DNA from 4 places in the Arthrobacter sp. GmRoot5-12 genome. Region 4 is predicted to be linked to each of the others. Evidence: riboswitches for the same ligand, from Rfam matches in the RefSeq annotation. Region 4 holds a riboswitch; each other region holds the start of a gene.
What was found. Region 4 has a riboswitch for thiamine pyrophosphate ahead of thiO (glycine oxidase ThiO). Riboswitches for the same ligand answer to the same signal wherever they lie in the genome.

Region 1: it holds a riboswitch for thiamine pyrophosphate, as region 4 does, so the genes downstream of both, AC6JAM_RS10250 (ECF transporter S component) here and thiO (glycine oxidase ThiO) in region 4, are expected to answer to the same signal.
Region 2: it holds a riboswitch for thiamine pyrophosphate, as region 4 does, so the genes downstream of both, thiD (bifunctional hydroxymethylpyrimidine kinase/phosphomethylpyrimidine kinase) here and thiO (glycine oxidase ThiO) in region 4, are expected to answer to the same signal.
Region 3: it holds a riboswitch for thiamine pyrophosphate, as region 4 does, so the genes downstream of both, thiC (phosphomethylpyrimidine synthase ThiC) here and thiO (glycine oxidase ThiO) in region 4, are expected to answer to the same signal.

What each region holds. Positions count from the first base shown of each region.
Region 1 covers NZ_AP046056.1:2,246,169-2,250,480, forward strand. Annotated here, with positions in the region: gene AC6JAM_RS10235 (CDGSH iron-sulfur domain-containing protein) at 1-120, opposite strand, end outside; gene AC6JAM_RS10240 (iron-containing redox enzyme family protein) at 176-1,228, opposite strand; gene AC6JAM_RS10245 (heme-degrading domain-containing protein) at 1,388-1,930, opposite strand; TPP riboswitch at 2,016-2,156, shown strand; gene AC6JAM_RS10250 (ECF transporter S component) at 2,223-2,846, shown strand; gene AC6JAM_RS10255 (ABC transporter ATP-binding protein) at 2,846-4,312, shown strand, end outside.
Region 2 covers NZ_AP046056.1:3,791,828-3,796,139, reverse strand. Annotated here, with positions in the region: gene thiD (bifunctional hydroxymethylpyrimidine kinase/phosphomethylpyrimidine kinase) at 50-1,570, opposite strand; TPP riboswitch at 1,578-1,675, opposite strand; gene AC6JAM_RS17535 (Rne/Rng family ribonuclease) at 1,824-4,312, opposite strand, start outside.
Region 3 covers NZ_AP046056.1:3,704,399-3,708,710, forward strand. Annotated here, with positions in the region: gene AC6JAM_RS17085 (alpha/beta fold hydrolase) at 1-53, shown strand, start outside; gene thiC (phosphomethylpyrimidine synthase ThiC) at 50-1,891, opposite strand; TPP riboswitch at 1,887-1,994, opposite strand; gene AC6JAM_RS17095 (amidohydrolase family protein) at 2,074-3,156, shown strand; gene AC6JAM_RS17100 (VOC family protein) at 3,256-4,131, shown strand; gene AC6JAM_RS17105 (hypothetical protein) at 4,299-4,312, shown strand, end outside.
Region 4 covers NZ_AP046056.1:3,364,679-3,368,990, reverse strand. Annotated here, with positions in the region: gene AC6JAM_RS15610 (thiazole synthase) at 1-814, opposite strand, end outside; gene thiS (sulfur carrier protein ThiS) at 819-1,055, opposite strand; gene thiO (glycine oxidase ThiO) at 1,052-2,353, opposite strand; TPP riboswitch at 2,347-2,465, opposite strand; gene thiE (thiamine phosphate synthase) at 2,493-3,224, shown strand; gene AC6JAM_RS15590 (RNB domain-containing ribonuclease) at 3,261-4,312, shown strand, end outside.

The DNA.
Region 1 (4,312 bases), 1.1 Mb from region 4:
GGTCCTGCGGTCGCGGGGCACCGCGTCCCCGGATGGGGTGACGATCTCGAAATCACCCCTGACGATCAGGGGCCCGTCCGGGCAGACCACGATGGAGCCCGCGGCGGATTCGTGGTCCATGTCCGATCCTGTTCCATGCTGTCCGGGTTTCATGCCTGCACCGCTTTCGTCGTAGTCATGCTGCGGCCGGCACGGCCGCCCGCAGCGATGATGCGCCGGCTTCCCATGAGGACATCAGATGGGCGGACAGCCGGCCGTCGAGGGCCATGGCGGCAGTGGCCCCAAACAGGACGTCCGCGAGGAGTTCCGGTTCGGCTTCGACGAGGCCGCCGGCGAGGTCCCGGCCTGCGATCTGCTCGTGGACGGCGTCGGCCTCCACATGCTCATCGAAGTAGTGGGTGATGTCCGCGCCGAAACCGTGCCGGCGGAATCCGTTGCCGTAGAACCGGTTGGGCTGGGAGGAGGTCATCTCGTAGATCGCCAGGTGGCCGGTGATGGCACCCCGGAGCCGCCGGTTCAGGCCGCACAGCGACATGAGGTTGACGGACGCGAGGGAGACAGCGGGGACGGCATCCACGTACGCGCCGTAGCTGACGTCGAGGCCCAAACCGCGCATGGTCCGGGCGAACAGCGCGCTGTGCATGCGCTCGGGGCGGCCGCCGCCGTATTCGTCCGCCTGGATTTCCACCAGGGCCGCTTTGGGCCGTCCGCTGAGCCGCGGAATGGCCCACGTGTGCGGGTCGGCTTCCTTCAGCTGGTACATCGACTTGTGGATCAGGAACTCCCGGAGCTGGTCCAGGCCCGCCTTCCTGGCGACGTAGCGGGAGACGCTGGGCCCGGTGTCCGTGGCTGCGAGGCCGAACAGGACGTCGGCTACCTGGTCGCTGGTCAGGGCACCGGCAGGCAGTTCGAAGTCTGCGGCGGCCTGGTGCGCGGCGGTACGGAGGGCTGCCTCAAACGGTGCCTCGACCAGCTGCCGGACCCGGATTAACGCCGGCTCCCACTCCCAGTCGTCGGAGACGCCGGCCAGGCCGGAATAGTGGAGCTCGTAGAGGCAGAAGAGGGCCAGCTGGATGTCCTCGTCGCCGATGATGTCACTAGTGCCGGCCACCTGCCGTGCCGCCAGGTGGTACAGCCCGTCCAGCCCCGTCCCGGCTTCGGCCGGAGCCTGCGCAAGGAGTGCGAACAGGGCGTTGCTGAGGGGGCCTCTGGATTCCGGGATTCTCATGGTGCTCCTTGGTCTGCCGCGCTGGTGACGGGAACGAACGCGGGACCGCCCATGGTGACTCCCATGCCCTGTCCTCCTCGAAACCCGCGAACCAATATAGTAAGCATGATTACTAATAAAAGCTAAGCAGGCTTCCTGTTGGCGGCAGGTCCCCGGCGCCTAATCCCGCAGCGACGACCCCAGGATGTCGCGCAGCGCCTCAACCACCAGGTCATGGTCCTGCAGCTGCGGCAACCCGGAGACGGTCACCGTGGCCACGGCGCCAACGCCGGTGACGTAGATCGGAAAGGCGCCGCCATGGGCTGCATACCGGGATTGGTCGAACCAGGCGTTGTCCTCGATCCGGCCGCCGCCCAGCCGGCCCCGCAGCCCCACTAAAAGTGACGGCACCTCGTACCGGGCGGCAGTGCGCTGCTTGGCGCGGGTCCAGTGCCCGTTGTCCGGCGTGGCGCCCGGGAGCGCGACGTGGAACAGGACCTGCTCGCCCTTGGTGATGTCGATGGCGATGGGAAGGGACCGCTCCTTGCCCAGCTCCACCAGGAGCAGGCCCAGGTTCAACGCGTCATCCAGCGAAAAGCCGGGGAACTGGAGCTCCCGGACCTCCGCCTCGATGCGGGCAATCGACGCTTCCAGCGACCCCTCCAGCTGGGCGTCGGCGGAATCGGGATCGAATCCGGTCACATCCGGTGGAATGGCGCTCATGGCCCTCAATCTACCCCCGCCAGGTGTAAACTTGACCACGCCCGGAAGGGCAGTTCAAAAAGCCTTACCCATCCAAAAGCACCACTAATAACGACAGGGGAGCGCCGCCGTCGGACATCCTGGCACAAGCCGGGCACCGCAGGTGGGCGCTGAGAGTGCGGACAGCCGCAGACCCTCGAACCTGATCCGGTTAGTACCGGCGCAAGGGAGTCGAGTTCTCAAAGTGCCGCGGCTGCACGGCAACAGCCGTCAGCCGGGTCCACTTTCCCCTCCTGTTTCCCAGGAGGATCACATGAGTACTGCAGCAATCAAGAAGACCACCAGTAAGTCCTGGCGCGTCGTGGACATCGTGGTCGCCGCGCTGGTGGCCATCGCGGGCGGCGTCATTTTCTGGGCGTGGGACCAGGGAGCAGCCGCGCTTTCTGCCCCCATGAATGCCGCCTACCCGCCCCTGACCGGGCTGCTGGCGGGCGGCTGGATGATTCCCGGCGTGCTGGGAATGCTCATCATCCGCAAGCCCGGAGCCGCCCTGTTCTGTGAAACCGTGGCCGCCACCGGGGAACTCCTCATGGGGTCCCAGTACGGTGCCTCGGTCCTCTTCTCCGGCTTCATCCAGGGCCTCGGCGCGGAAATCATCTTCGCCATCTTCGTCTACCGCAAGTTCAACCTGCCTGTCTCCCTGCTGGCAGGCGCCGCGGCTGGATTCTTCTGCGGACTGAATGACTCGTTCGCACCGTGGGGCTGGAACATCGCCTACTCCGGTGCGGACAAGCTGGCGTACATCGTGCTGACCACCCTCTCCGGCGCCATTCTCGCCGGCGCCCTGTCGTGGCTGGCCACGCGCGGCCTGGCGCGTACGGGCGTGCTGAGCTCCTTCGCTTCGCGCAAGGCCGCCACGGAGCCTGTCTTCTCCTGATGGCACCAGCCCAGCGTGACGGCGGCACCGTCCGCCCTGCCGCCGTCACAGCCCGGGGCTGGGGGTGGCGGCACGCCGGCAGGGCCAAGCCTGCCGTCCATGCGCTTGACCTGGACATCAGCCCGGGGGAGCGGGTGCTCCTGCTCGGCCCCTCGGGTGCCGGGAAGTCCACGCTCCTGCATGCGCTCGCAGGGGTGCTGGGGGACATTAACGACGACGGCGGCGAGGCGGGGGACGCCGACGAGTCGGGTTCGCTGCTGGTTGACGGCGCCGTGCCCCGCGCCCAGCGCGGGCGCGCCGGACTTATGCAGCAGGACCCCGAGACGCAGGTGGTCCTGTCGCGGGTGGGGGACGACGTCGCCTTCGGTGCCGAAAACCTTGCCGTCCCACGGGAAGCAATCTGGGCGCGCGTGCACGAGGCGCTTGCCGACGTCGGACTGTCCCACCTGCCGCTGGACCACCCGACGTCGGCCCTGTCCGGCGGGCAAAAGCAGCGCCTGGCGCTGGCCGGCATCCTGGCCATGCGCCCGGGCCTGATCCTCCTGGATGAGCCAACCGCCAACCTGGACCCGGACGGCGTGCTGGAGGTCCGCGATGCCGTGGCGCGGTGCCTGGACAAGACCGGGGCCACGCTGGTGGTGGTGGAGCACCGGGTGTCCGTGTGGAAGGACCTGGTGGACCGGATCGTGGTCCTGCAGCCGGGCTCCGCCGCGGATCCCGCCGTACTCCTGGACGGGCCGCCGGCCCGGGTGCTCACGGAGGCGCGGGCCATGCTGGCCGCCGCCGGTGTGTGGGTCCCCGGCTACGTCCCGGCAACCCGTGCCCGGGCGGTGGTCCCGGCCCCCGGCACGGGAAACCTCCTGCTCGCGGCCGAACAGTTGGGAGTCGCCCGCGAACGTCCCCGACGCAAGGGCTTAAGGAAGATTCCGCCGTCACCGGTCCAGGAAGGCCTGGCCGCGCAGGTGCGCGCCGGGCAGGCGCTCGCCGTGACGGGTCCCAACGGCGCCGGCAAGTCCACTTTCGCCCTGACCCTGGCAGGGCTGCTGGAACCGGTGTCCGGAAAGGTCTCCGCCACCATGGACCTGAGCCGCGGTGCCGGCATTGACCCGTACCGGTGGAAGGCGGATCAGTTGATTTCCCGAGTGGGGACGGTGTTCCAGGAGCCGGAGCACCAGTTCGTGACCGGCAAGGTGCTTGACGAACTGCTGTTCGGCCCCCGGCACCTGGGCCACGGCGAGGATCGGGTGGACGAACTGCTGGAGCGGCTGCGGCTCACCGCGCTGGTGGACGCCAACCCCTACACGCTCTCCGGTGGCGAGAAGCGGCGGCTGTCCGTGGCCACCGTCCTTGCCGCCAGCCCGCAGGTCCTGGTCCTGGATGAACCCACGTTCGGGCAGGACGCCAACACTTGGGCCGAGCTGGCGTCCTTCCTGTCCGAGCTCCTGGATGCCGGCACTGCCGTGGTG
Region 2 (4,312 bases), 430 kb from region 4:
ACCGCCGCAACCGTGCTCCACCATCATAGCCGGGCCCGGCCCGCGGGGGTCAGGAATGCAGCCTCGGCGCGTCGAAGAACTCCACTTCCAGGCGGCAGGACTGCTTGAACGCCGTCACCATCGCCGCCCTCTCATGGTCCGGCGCGGTCCGTCCGGCTGCATCCACGATGGCGATGGCTTTGCGGGTTGCTTCGGCGAAGCCCTCGTCGGCGTACGTCCGGAGCCAGGCCGCGTAGGCATGGCCGTCCGGTTCGCCCGAGGCCAGGAACCGGGCGTGGAGCTTCCCGCCGACTTCGGCGTAGAGCCAGAAGCAGGGAAGCACGGCGGCGGCGAGGACGGCATAGCTGCCCGACGCCGACGCTGCCGTGAGGTGGTCCACGTATGACTTGGTGACGGGGCCCAGGCCCTTCGGGGCCGGGCGGGTGCTGAGCCACGAGCGGTGGAGTTCCGATTCCACCTCAAGGCACTGCTGCGCGGATCCGGCCCAGAAAAGCTGCTCGGCCTCCGAGGGGGCCAGCGCGCTGGCCCGTGCCAGCACCCTGGAGTAGCCGTTCAGGTAGAGGGCATCCTGCGCCAGGTAGTAGGCAAAGTCCTTCTCCGGAAGGTCTCCTGACGCCAGGCCGTGGATGAAGTCCAGTGCGTAGATGTCCGCCAGGTCCTGTTGGGCTTCCGACCACAACCGGGCCGCGAAGCCGCCCTCCTCCAGGACCGGCCGCACGTGGTGGAAGTGGTGTACGGGGCCGTTCCCCTGGCCCACCTCCAATTGGCCGGAGTTCTCAAGTGCGCCGGCCAGCCAGGGCTTGACCGTTCGCAGTGATGCCTCCCAATTGCCCAAACGGGCCTGGACTGTTGCCATGGCAGAGGACAGGGAACAGCCCGTCCCGTGGCTGTTCCGCGTGGAAACCCGCTTCCCCTGCACTTCCACCACGTCCGGGCCCAGGAGGCCCGAAGCGTTGACCAGCGCATCCGGGCAGTCGAGGCCTGAAAGGTGGCCACCCTTGACCAGCACGGTGGCTCCGGTGGCTTCCGCCAGGCGCCTGCCCTGGTCCAGCGCGGTGTCCCAGTCTTTCGCCGGCTCCGTGCCCAGCAGCAGCGCGAGTTCGGGAAGGTTGGGGGTGATGAGGTGGGCAAGGGGCAGCAGTTCCCGGAGCGCGGCTTCGGCGGATTCCTTCAGCAGCCTGTCGCCGCTGGTGGCCACCATGACGGGGTCCAGGACCACGACGGCGGGACGGGCCTTTTCGAGCCATTGGCGGACAGTGCGGATCACCGACTCGTCGCCCAGCATGCCGATCTTGACGGCGTCGATGCTGATGTCGTCACTGACCGCGCCCAGCTGCTGGGCCAGGAAGCCGGCCGGCGGGACGTGGACGGACTGCACACCCCGGGTGTTTTGCGCCGTGAGTGCCGTGATCGCGGCCATGCCGTATCCGCCATGGGCGGCAATGCTTTTGAGGTCCGCCTGGATCCCGGCCCCGCCGGACGGGTCGGAGCCTGCAATGGAGAGGACGCGCGGGACATCGCGGCCCCCAGGCAGCGCGGGGGCCACGCCGGACGCTGTGGGCAGGGGCATGGAGAGGGTCGAAGACAACAGACATCCCTTCGCCGGTACTAGCCGGACAGGTTCAACGGGTGTGGATCTCAGCCGGCCTTCTGCGCGGCACCCCGTGTCGGGTTCCAGAGTAGCCGCTGGGGCGTACCCGGCGGAAAGGTGACAGCACCCGCGCATGCAGGAAGTCCCCGTCCGTGGACTGTTCCCCCTGGATTCATGGGGGACAGTCCGCACGACGGGGACTTCCTGGGTGGCGCGTTAACTGCGCCTTGGCTTAGAGCTCCGAGGCGGGGACGCCGACGCCGAGGATGATCGGTTCCCCTGCCGGCTTGCCGGGCTCCGCCGCAGCGGGCTGTGCTTTGGCGGTGTCCGGGGCCTTGGCTGCGTGCGAGTGCCCCGCGCCTGTCGCCTGGACGTTCTCGTGGTGCTGGACAGCGGTTTCATTTGCGGCACCCTGGGCACGGCTGGCAGCGCGGTGGCGCCGCGGCCTGCGTTGCCGGGACTGCTCCAGCGTGTGGTCGGAGTAGTCCTTTTCCACCGGAGCTTTCACGGCGGCACGCGCCTGCGCTCCCCCGCCGGGCTGCTGTTCGGGCACCGACTGTTCGGGCGCTGACTGTTCGGCCGGCTTCACCGTGTCTGCGGCCTTGGCGGGCGCGTTCTCCACCGGGGAAGCCGGCTGGCCGAGGTGGGCGAAGGCTTCCGCGAGCCGGTCCAGCGTGAGGGCGGGCCTGGGATGCTGGTCCTCAGCGTGCTCCACGAAGGGAAGCGGGACTTCCTCGCCGCCGAAGGTCAGGACAGCTGCGGGGCGTGCCGGGCCATCGGCGTCGTGCTTCTCTTCAACAGGGACCTGCGCCGGCTCGGCGGACGGTGCCTGCCGGGTGGCTGCCACCTCATCGTCATGCAGGTGGGCCGCATGGGCGGCAGCCGCGATGTTCGCCAGGGCAAGCCGGGTGGCCTCTGCCTTGGCGTGCCGCTCTGCGTCTGTGGGGTCCGGCAGGACGGTGTGGACGTGGACAGCAGGCGCCGGGGCAGCCTCGGGCTGCTGGCCGCCGCGTCCCCGCCGCCGTTTGCGCTCGGGACGGACTCCGGGCTGGCCGCCATCGGCCCGCTGCCCTTCGGGGCGGTGGGCTTCCCCGCGGGCTTCGGGGCGGCTGTCGGCGCGCTGGACGTGGTGCTCGGCCGCCACAATGTTGGCGCGGCGGTGCTCCACGGGATCGTCGTGCGTCACTACGCCCCGGCCGGCGCAGGCCTCACACTGCTCGCCGAAGACTTCCAGCAGGCCCGTCCCCATGCGCTTGCGGGTCATCTGGACCAGGCCCAGCGACGTGACCTCGGCAACCTGGTGCTTGGTCCGGTCGCGGCCCAGGCATTCCACCAGGCGGCGCAGGACCAGGTCGCGGTTGGATTCGAGCACCATGTCGATGAAGTCGATCACGATGATGCCGCCGATGTCGCGCAGCCGCAGCTGGCGCACCACTTCCTCGGCGGCTTCCAGGTTGTTCTTTGTGACGGTTTCCTCGAGGTTGCCGCCGCTGCCGGTGAACTTGCCGGTGTTGACGTCCACCACGGTCATGGCCTCGGTGCGGTCGATGACCAGGGAGCCGCCGGAGGGCAGGAAGACCTTCCGCTCAAGGGCCTTGTGGATCTGCTCGTCGATGCGCCAGGCGGAGAAGATGTCCTGGTCCTTGGTCCACTTCTCGAGGCGGCCCACCAGGTCCGGCGCCACGTACGTGACGTAGGCCTCGATGGTGTCCCAGGCCTCCTCACCGGAGACGATCAGTTTGGAGAAGTCCTCGTTGAAGACGTCCCGGACCACCTTGATGGTCAGGTCCGGTTCGCCGTACAGCAGCTCCGGGGCCAGGATCTTGGTGGACTGGGACTGGCTTTCGATGCCTTCCCACTGGGCGCGCAGGCGGTTGATGTCGTGCGTCAGTTCCTCTTCCGAGGCACCTTCCGCGGCGGTCCGGACGATGACGCCGGCGTGCTCGGGCAGGCGGTCCTTGAGGATGCGCTTGAGGCGGTTGCGTTCGACGTCGGGCAGCTTGCGGGAGATGCCGGTCATGGAGCCGCCGGGCACGTAGACCAGGTAGCGGCCGGGAAGGGAGATCTGGCTGGTCAGCCGGGCGCCCTTGTGGCCGACGGGATCCTTGGTCACCTGGACCAGGACGGTGTCGCCGGATTTGAGCGCGTTCTCGATGCGGCGCTGCTTGCCTTCGAGGTTGACGGCTTCCCAGTTGACCTCACCGGCGTACAGCACGGCGTTGCGGCCACGCCCGATGTCCACGAACGCAGCTTCCATTGACGGCAGCACGTTCTGGACCTTGCCCAGGTAGACGTTGCCGATGAGCGAGTCCTGCTGGGTCTTGGACACGAAATGCTCGGCCAGGACACCGTCTTCAAGGACGGCGATCTGGATTCTGTCGTCGCGCTGGCGGACGATCATCTGCCGGTCCACGGATTCGCGGCGGGCCAGGAACTCGGCCTCGGTGATGACGGTGCGGCGGCGGCCGGTGTCGCGGGATTCGCGGCGGCGCTGCTTCTTGGCCTCAAGGCGGGTGGAGCCCTTGACGCTGGTGACCCGGTTGTTGACCGGCGCTTCACTGACCGCGCGCGGGGCACGGACCCTCGTCACCGTGTTGGGCGGGTCGTCGCCTTCCCCGCCGGTCAGCTCCAGGTCCTGGTCACCGCGGCGGCGGCGACGGCGGCGGCGGGACGTCACGCCGTCCTCGGCTTGTGTGGCGCTGTCCTCGTCGGCCTCGTCCT
Region 3 (4,312 bases), 340 kb from region 4:
TCCGGCAGTTCATCAGCCAGGTCAGCCGGAGCCAGCCGGCCCGCGCGTCCTAGCTGTCAGCAGGCACCCGCAGTTCCGGCAGGTAGACCTTGCCGCCGGCCGCCAGGAATTCCTCGCTCTTCCCGCCCATCCCGGCCGCAGCATCGGCCAGTGCCGCCTGCGCCTCCGCGGAACCAAATTCGTCGCGGATGTCCTGGCTGATCCGCATGGAGCAAAACTTGGGCCCGCACATCGAACAGAAGTGCGCCGTCTTGGCAGGCTCAGCCGGCAGCGTCTCGTCGTGGAACGCCTCAGCCGTCACCGGGTCCAGGGACAGTGCGAACTGGTCCCGCCAGCGGAATTCGAACCGCGCCTTGGACAAGGCGTCGTCCCGTTCATGCGCCCCCGGGTGCCCCTTGGCCAGGTCCGCCGCGTGCGCGGCGATCTTGTAGGTGATCACGCCGGTCTTCACGTCGTCCTTGTTGGGCAGGCCCAGGTGTTCCTTCGGGGTGACGTAGCACAGCATCGCGGTGCCGTAACGGGCAATCTCGGTGGCACCAATCGCTGAGGTGATGTGGTCATAGCCCGGAGCAACATCTGTCACCAGCGGGCCCAGGGTGTAAAACGGGGCCCCCTTGCAGAGTTCCTGCTGCCGCTCGACGTTTTCCCGGACCAGGTGGAAGGGAACGTGGCCGGGCCCCTCCACCATGACCTGAACGTCGTACTCCCACGCGCGCTGGGTGAGCTCGGCGAGCGTGTCCAGTTCCGCGAACTGGGCGGCGTCGTTGGCGTCCGCCGTCGAACCGGGGCGCAAACCGTCGCCCAGGGAGAAGGCAACGTCGTACTTCGCGAAGATCCCGCACAGCTCATCGAAGTGCGTGTAGAGGAAGTTCTCCTGGTGGTGGGCCAGGCACCAGCCGGCCATGATGGAGCCGCCGCGGGACACAATGCCCGTCACCCGGTTGGCGGTCAGCGGGACATAGCGAAGCAGCACGCCGGCGTGGATGGTCATGTAGTCCACGCCCTGCTCGCATTGTTCAATGACGGTGTCCCGGAAGATTTCCCAGGTCAGCGCGTTGGCCTCGCCGTTGACTTTCTCCAGGGCCTGGTAGATCGGCACGGTGCCGATCGGGACGGGGGAGTTGCGGATGATCCATTCCCGCGTGGTGTGGATGTCGTCGCCGGTGGACAGGTCCATAACGGTGTCGGCGCCCCATTGCGTGGCCCACTGGAGCTTGTCCACCTCCTCCGCGATGGAACTCGTCACGGCCGAGTTTCCGATGTTGGCGTTGATCTTCACCAGGAAGGCCTTGCCGATGATCATCGGTTCGGATTCCGGATGGTTGATGTTGTTCGGAATGATGGCGCGGCCGGCGGCCAGTTCGCTCCGGACCAGTTCCACATCGCAGTTCTCGCGCAGCGCCACGAAGCGCATCTCCTGCGTGATGACGCCCTGCCGGGCATAGTGCATCTGGGTCACCGTCCGGCCGTCGACGGCGCGGCGGGGCACCGGCTGCGCGCCCTGCCACTCCGCGGAGGCGGCGCCGCGGCGGACGGCCGAGCGGCCATCGTCGAGCAGGTTGCGTTCCCTGCCGCTGTAGGCCTCGGTGTCTCCGCGCGCCACGATCCACTCCGCGCGGAAGGGCTCCAGGCCGCGGACGGGGTCGCTTCCCGGCCCCGCCGTCCGGTAGGTCCGGAACGGTGCGTTCGGCTGGCCGTTGGGCGATGGCTCCAGGGCAATTTCCGTGACGGGTACCCGGATGCCGGACCCGGCGTCGTCGATATAGGCCAGCGAATGCGACGCCAGGGACCGGGTCACTTCGGACTGGTTCACCTGGGGCGTGGAGCCGGCTCCGGAACCCCCGGTGGACGGCAGGTGGGCAGGGTTCAACTGGGTGTTTTGCGTACTCAAGGGAATACTCACTTCCTTCGCCGGCATTACCCGGACAGGTTCAACGGTCGCAGGCTGCGTCAGCCCGATCTCAGCCCCTGCAAGGGCTCCCGTGTGGTCAGAGAAGAAGCTACCACAGGCCCCCGAAAGGGCGGTGTCACATTCGCGGGTGCTAGCCTGACCGGGCATCGAAAGGAAGCCCGATGGCAGACATCATCTACTTTCGCGGACCCGTCCTGGCCGCACCGGACCGGGTACGCCATGGACTCTGGTCGGTGGACGGCAAGCTCACGTTCAGCCGGCCCGCTGCCGCTCCGGCGCGGGAACTCGACGGCTGGGTGCTGCCGGGGTTCGTCGACGCCCACTGCCACATCGGCCTGGGTCCCGACGGCCCGGTGGAACCCGCCATTGCCCGGGAGCAGGCGCTGGCTGACCTCAACGCCGGAACCCTGCTGGTCCGCGACGCCGGCTCACCTGCCGATACCCGCTGGATGCAGGGCGGCCGGGACTTCCCGGTACTGATCCGTGCAGGACGGCATGTGGCCCGCACACGCCGCTACCTGCGCGGCTTCGCGGCGGAGGTCGAACCCGACGGGCTCGTGGAGGCCGTGCGGAAGCAAGCGCGCGACGGCGACGGCTGGGTCAAACTGGTGGGCGACTGGATCGACCGGAGCGCCGGCGACCTTGCGCCCTCCTTTCCTGCCGCCGTCGTGCGTGACGCTGTGCAGGCTGCCCATGATGAAGGTGCCCGGGTCACGGCACATTGCTTCGCCGAAGACACCCTGGACCAAATGCTGGACGCCGGCATTGACTGCATTGAGCACGCCACGGGGCTGCTGCCGCGCCACCTGCCCCGGTTCGTGGAGCAGGGCGTACCGATCGTGCCCACCCTCATCAACATCGCCACCTTTCCTGATATCGCGGAGCAGGCGGACGCAAAGTTTCCGCGCTACGCCGCCCACATGCGTGCCCTGTGGGAACGCAGGCTGGAACGGGTGGCGGAGGCCCATGCCGCCGGCGTCCGGATCTTTGCCGGCACGGACGCAGGCAGCGTGATCCGGCACGGCAGGATCGCAGATGAGATCCTCGCCCTGCACGGGGCCGGCCTGCCCATGCATGCGGCTCTGGATGCCGCCTGCTGGGCAGCGCGTGCGTGGCTGGGCGTTGACAGCCTGGAGGAAGGCGCGCGGGCCGACGTCGTGGTGTGCCGGGACGACCCCCGGACCACCCCGGACACGATCACGGCGCTGGAGCACGTGGTGCTGGGCGGCCGCATCATCCGTTGAGTTATTTGGTTCCGCTACTTGGAATAAATTGAAGCTTCAAGTAATTTTAATATGTGACAGGCCGCCGAAGTGACGGCCTCCAACACAAGGAGCCTTCAAATGACCGACGCAGCCAGCAGCCAGGATCTTCTTCCTGCCGACCTCGCCATGGGTACGGTAATGCTCAAGGTGGGCGACATGAAGGTCATGACCGACTACTACCAGCGCGCACTGGGCCTGGAGGCGGTGGCGGAGCAGGACGGCGGGCTCTACCTGGGCAGGCTCGGCAGGCCGCTGGTCCACCTGGCGCCGGCCCCCGGGCTGCACCTTCCCGGCAGGGGAGAGGCCGGCCTGTTCCACACCGCCCTATTGTTCGAGGACCAGGCTTCCCTGGCTGCCACCATCGCCACGGCAGCCCAGTACGAACCCCGGTCCTTCACCGGCAGCGCCGACCACCTGGTGAGTGAGGCCTTCTACTTCACCGACCCCGAGGGCAACGGCATCGAGCTGTACTGGGACCGGCCGCGCAGCAACTGGTCCTGGAACGGGACGGACGTGGTGATGGACAGCCTGGCGCTTCCGCCGCAGCGCTACCTGGAGCAGCACCTCACTGAGGAATCCCTCGAAGGCCAGCGACGGACGTCCGCAGGCGTGGGGCACGTCCACCTCCAGGTTGGCGACGTCCAGACCGCCAGGGACTTCTACGTGGGTACCCTGGGCTTCGAGAAGACGGCGGGCTGGCATGGGCAGGCCCTGTTCGTTTCCGCGGGCCGCTACCACCACCACATGGCCATGAACGTCTGGAACAGTCGCGGCGCCGGCCCCCGCAAGGACACCCTTGGGTTGGGCGAGGTGCTCATCGAGGTTCCCTCGGGTGACGACGTCGGGGCGCTGGCTGACCGCCTGAGGGTCGCCGGGGTGCCCGCCCACCACACCGGCGCGGAGCTCCGGTTCGAGGACCCGTGGCGCAACCGGCTCCGGGTGGCAGTCCGCTGACCGGTGCTCCTGCACGGGCCGTGCGCCAGTGCTGACGGGCCAGTGTTGGGGCTCGCGGGCTCCGGCCCGGCGCGTTTGCCGGCGGGCGCGCAGCAACTAGGCTGATTCCATACGGCCGGCTGCAACTCCCGGCACGCAGCTCCGCCAACGGAAGAAGGGCACCCGCCATGGGCTTCACCGA
Region 4 (4,312 bases):
AGAGGAACTCGGCCCGGCCTTCCATGGCGGATGAGGCGAGGGCATGCTCCCGGCGCGGGATGCGCCCGGCCGCCCGGGCCATCCTGCCCGCGATCACCGCGTGCTTGAAGGCTTCTCCCATGAGCGTGGGGTTCTGGGCGCGGGTCACGGCCGTGGCCAGCAGCACGGCGTCGCAGCCCAGCTCCATGGCAAGGGAGGCGTCGGATGCCGTGCCGATGCCGGCATCCAGGACCACGGGCACGGAGGCCCGGGAAACGATGAGCTCAATGTTGTGCGGGTTCAGGATCCCCAGGCCGGTGCCGATCGGGGCACCCAGCGGCATGACGGCGGTGGCTCCAAGGTTCTCCAGCCGCAGGGCCAGCACAGGATCGTCGTTGGTGTAGGCGAAGACCTTGAAGCCGCGGTTGACCAGCTGCTCGGTGGCCTCGACCAGTTCCACGGCGTCCGGCAGGAGGGTTTGTTCATCGGCGATGACCTCCAGTTTCACCCAGTCTGTTTCCAGGGCCTCCCGGGCCAGTTCCGCGGTAAGGACCGCGTCCCTGGCCGTGAAGCAGCCGGCCGTATTGGGCAGGACCCGGATTCCATGATCCACCAGCAGCTGGAACAGCGAGCCGGTTTCAGCCGTGGAGTAGCGCCGCATGGCCACGGTGGTCAGTGCGGTGCCGGAGGCAAGGAGCGCCGCGCCCAGGCCATCGAGGCTGGGCGCTCCCCCGGTGCCCATGATGAGCCTGGAACCCAGCGCGACGCCGTCGATCACCAGGGCGTCGCCGGCACCGGCGTTTCCTGCAGGGTTGATGGTGCTGGTTTCGGTCATGGCGTCAGCCTCCCTGTACTGCTGTAACAAGTTCGATGTCGTCGCCGTCGGCGAGCGCGGTGGCGAACCATTGGCTGCGCGGCACCACCTGGGCATTGTGCGCGACGGCGACGCCGAGTTTCCCGCCGTCGGTCGCCTGTCCGTTGTCCGCCAGCGGGCGTCCGGTGACCTCGCTGACCAGCGTGGTGATCGAAGCTCCGTCGGCCACCGTGTGCGGGTTTCCGTTAAGGGTGATGTTCACGCAGTCTCCTTGATGTGGGGGCTTGTTGCTGCCGTTGCCGGCCTGGAAAACCGGTCCGGGCTGAAGGGACCCCAGCGGGGATCGGCCCTGCCGTCCAGCAGTTCCCTGCAGATGGCCGCCGCGGCGGGAGTGAGCAGGACTCCGTGCCGGAAGAACCCGGTGGCGATGATGAGTCCGGGGACGTGCCCGGCCTGTCCTCCCCCGGCGCCCGGAGCGGCCGGCACCCGGCCCAGGAGCGGCGCGTTGTCAGGGGTACCGGGGCGGGCGCGGGCGGTGCATTCCAGGAGTTCGAGTTCAGCGACGGCGGGCACCAGAGCCTGCGCATCCCGCAGCAGCTGGTAGACGCCGCCGGCACTCACGGCATCGGAGCGGGCGTCCTCCCGCTGCGTAGCTCCGATCACCACGGTCCCGTCCTGCCTGGGAACGATGTACACGGGGATGCCGTGGACCAGGCCGCGCACCGTTGACGTCACCAAGGGCTGAAGGTGGCGGGGAACGGCAAGGCGCAGGATATCCCCGTGCACGGGCCGCAGCGGCAGCTCAAGGCCGTCCGGCAGGCCGTCAAGCGCCCCCGCCTGCAGGCCATTGGCCACCACGGTCTCCGTTGCCAGCACCGTGCCGCCGCCGGCCAGGCGGACCCCGGAAACCGTTCCGCCCTCCCACAGCAGCCCGGCTGCCCGCTCCGGCACGGCAAAACCTTCCACTGCCCCGGCAACCGCCAGCTGGGGCTGCTCCTGCGCCGCGCCGGCCAGGGCCAGCCGCAAGGCGGCCACCAGGCGCCGGGGATCCACCTGGTGGTCCGCCGGGGTATCAAGTGCGCACGCAATGGCCGGGCTGAGCAGCGGCTCACGCTTCCGGGCCTCCCGCACGGTCAGGGGTTCCACCGCCAGCCCGTTGGCCTGCTGGACTGTGCGCAGGTCCATCAGCGCCCGGCGGTCGGCCGCGTCGGCACCCACGGCGAGGGTCGGCGTCGTCAGGTATCCGGAATCCGCGCCCGTTGCCCTGCCCAGCCCGGCGGCGAACCCGGGCCAGCGCGATGATGCGTCAAGCATCAGTTCCAGGAGCTCTTCCTCCTGGTAATGCAGTTCGCTGACGGGAGCCAGCATGCCGGCCGCCGCCCAGCTGGCGCCGGTACCGGGCGCGTCATCAATGAGGACCACCGAGCGCCCGGAACGCTGCGCCTCCCAGGCAATGCCGTGCCCCACCACTCCCCCGCCGATGACGGCAACGTCGGCCCGGAGGGTGGAGGGAATGGAGCTGCGGGCGGACCCGGGGTGATGGGTGAAGGGGGTACGCATGTGGGTTCCTTCCCTACGCCGGCATTAACCGGATCAGGTCAAGCGGTCGGCTCTGACGCCCTCTCAGCCCGGCGCTTTGTGACAGCCGCCGCGGGCTCCCGCAGTACCAGCCCAGTTTAGAGGAACTAGGCTTGCACGCATGAATGTGTCCACCCCATCCTTTCCCGCCGGCCACCACGCTCCAGCCACCGAAGTCGTCAATTCACGGGACAACGACGCCCTGAAGGCAGCCCGCCTGTACCTCTGCACCGATGCGCGCCGGGACCGCGGCGACTTCGCGGAGTTCGTTGACGCCGCGTTCGCCGGTGGCGTGGACATCATCCAGCTGCGCGACAAGACCATCGAGGCGGCCGAGGAACTGGACCTCCTGGCGGTGCTGAAGGAATCCGCGGTACGGCACGGAAAGCTGTGGGCGGTCAATGACCGTGCGGACATCGCCGTCCTCTCCGGGGCACCGGTGTTCCACATCGGCCAGAAGGACCTGCCGCTGGCGGCGGCGCGCACGCTGGTCAACGGCAACGCCGCCATCGGGCTCTCCAGCCACACCACCGGGCAGGTGGACGCCGCCCTGGCAGCAACTGCCGGACCAGCCGGGCTGGACTACTTCTGCGTGGGTCCGGTCTGGGCAACCCCCACCAAACCCGGCAGGTCCGCCGTGGGCACTGACCTGGTGAAGTATGCCGCCGAGGCCTCACGGCAGGCGGCGGACCCCGTGCCCTGGTTCGCCATTGGCGGCATTGACCACGGAAACGTCCACCAGGTGGCGGAAGCCGGTGCGCGCAGGATCGTGGTGGTGCGCGCCATCACCGAGGCCTCCGATCCCGCCGCCGCTGCCGCCTCCCTCCTCGACGCATTGGACGCCGCCGCCTGATGCCATATCGGCGGACTTGGAGCTACGCTGACTTTTGTGTCACATCATCGGCTGGCTCCAAACGTCCATGACCACAGGAACGCCCTGGAAGAGGCGTTGGGCCTGCTGCGCACCGAACTTGAACTGCCGGGACCGTACCCGGCTGAGGCAGTGGCGGATGCCCGGGCCGCTGTGGCAGCGCTGAAGCTTCCGTCCTACGACCTGACCGCCGTCCAGTTCGTGACCATCGATCCGGCCTCCTCCACGGACCTGGACCAGGCGGTGTTCATCGAACCGGACGGGAACGGCTACCGGGTAATGTACGCGATCGCCGATGTGCCGGCGTTTGTTGCGCCGGGAGGTCCCCTGGACGCCGAGACCCGGCGCCGCGGCCAGACGTTCTACGCTCCGGACGGCCGGATTCCGCTGCACCCGGAAGTGATCAGCGAGGGGGCAGGAAGCCTGCTGCCGGGCCAGGATTGTTCGGCTTTCGTATGGGACTTCACGCTCGACGGCGACGCAACGGTTGTGTCGGTGGGCGTCAGGCGGGCGCGGGTCCGCAGCCGCGACAAGCTCAGCTACAAGGGTGCGCAGGAAGACCTCGACGCCGGGACGGCCTCGCCGGTGCTGCGGCTCCTCCGCGAGGTGGGCCTGAAGCGGGTGGCCCTGGAGCGGGAACGCGGCGGGGCCAGCCTCAACATGCCCGAGCAGGAAATTGTCCAGCTGCCCGACGGCGGCTACCGCATTGCTGCCGTACCGCAGCTTCCCGTGGAGGACTGGAACGCGCAGATTTCCCTGATGACCGGGATGGCCGCCGCGCAGCTCATGCTGGAGGGCAAGGTGGGAATCCTGCGCACCATGCCCGCCCCGGACGAACGGTCGCTGAAGCATTTCCGGCTGCAGACCGAGGTGCTGGGCAGGCCCTGGGACGGTGAAGTCAGCTACGGCGAATACCTGCGTTCCCTGGATCCCACCGATCCCCGCCAGCTGGCCATCATGCATTCCGCCGGCATGCTGTTCCGGGGCGCCTCCTATACCGCCTTTGACGGAACGGTCCCCGAGGACGGCGTGCAGTCTGCCATCGGCGCGGCCTATGCCCACACCACCGC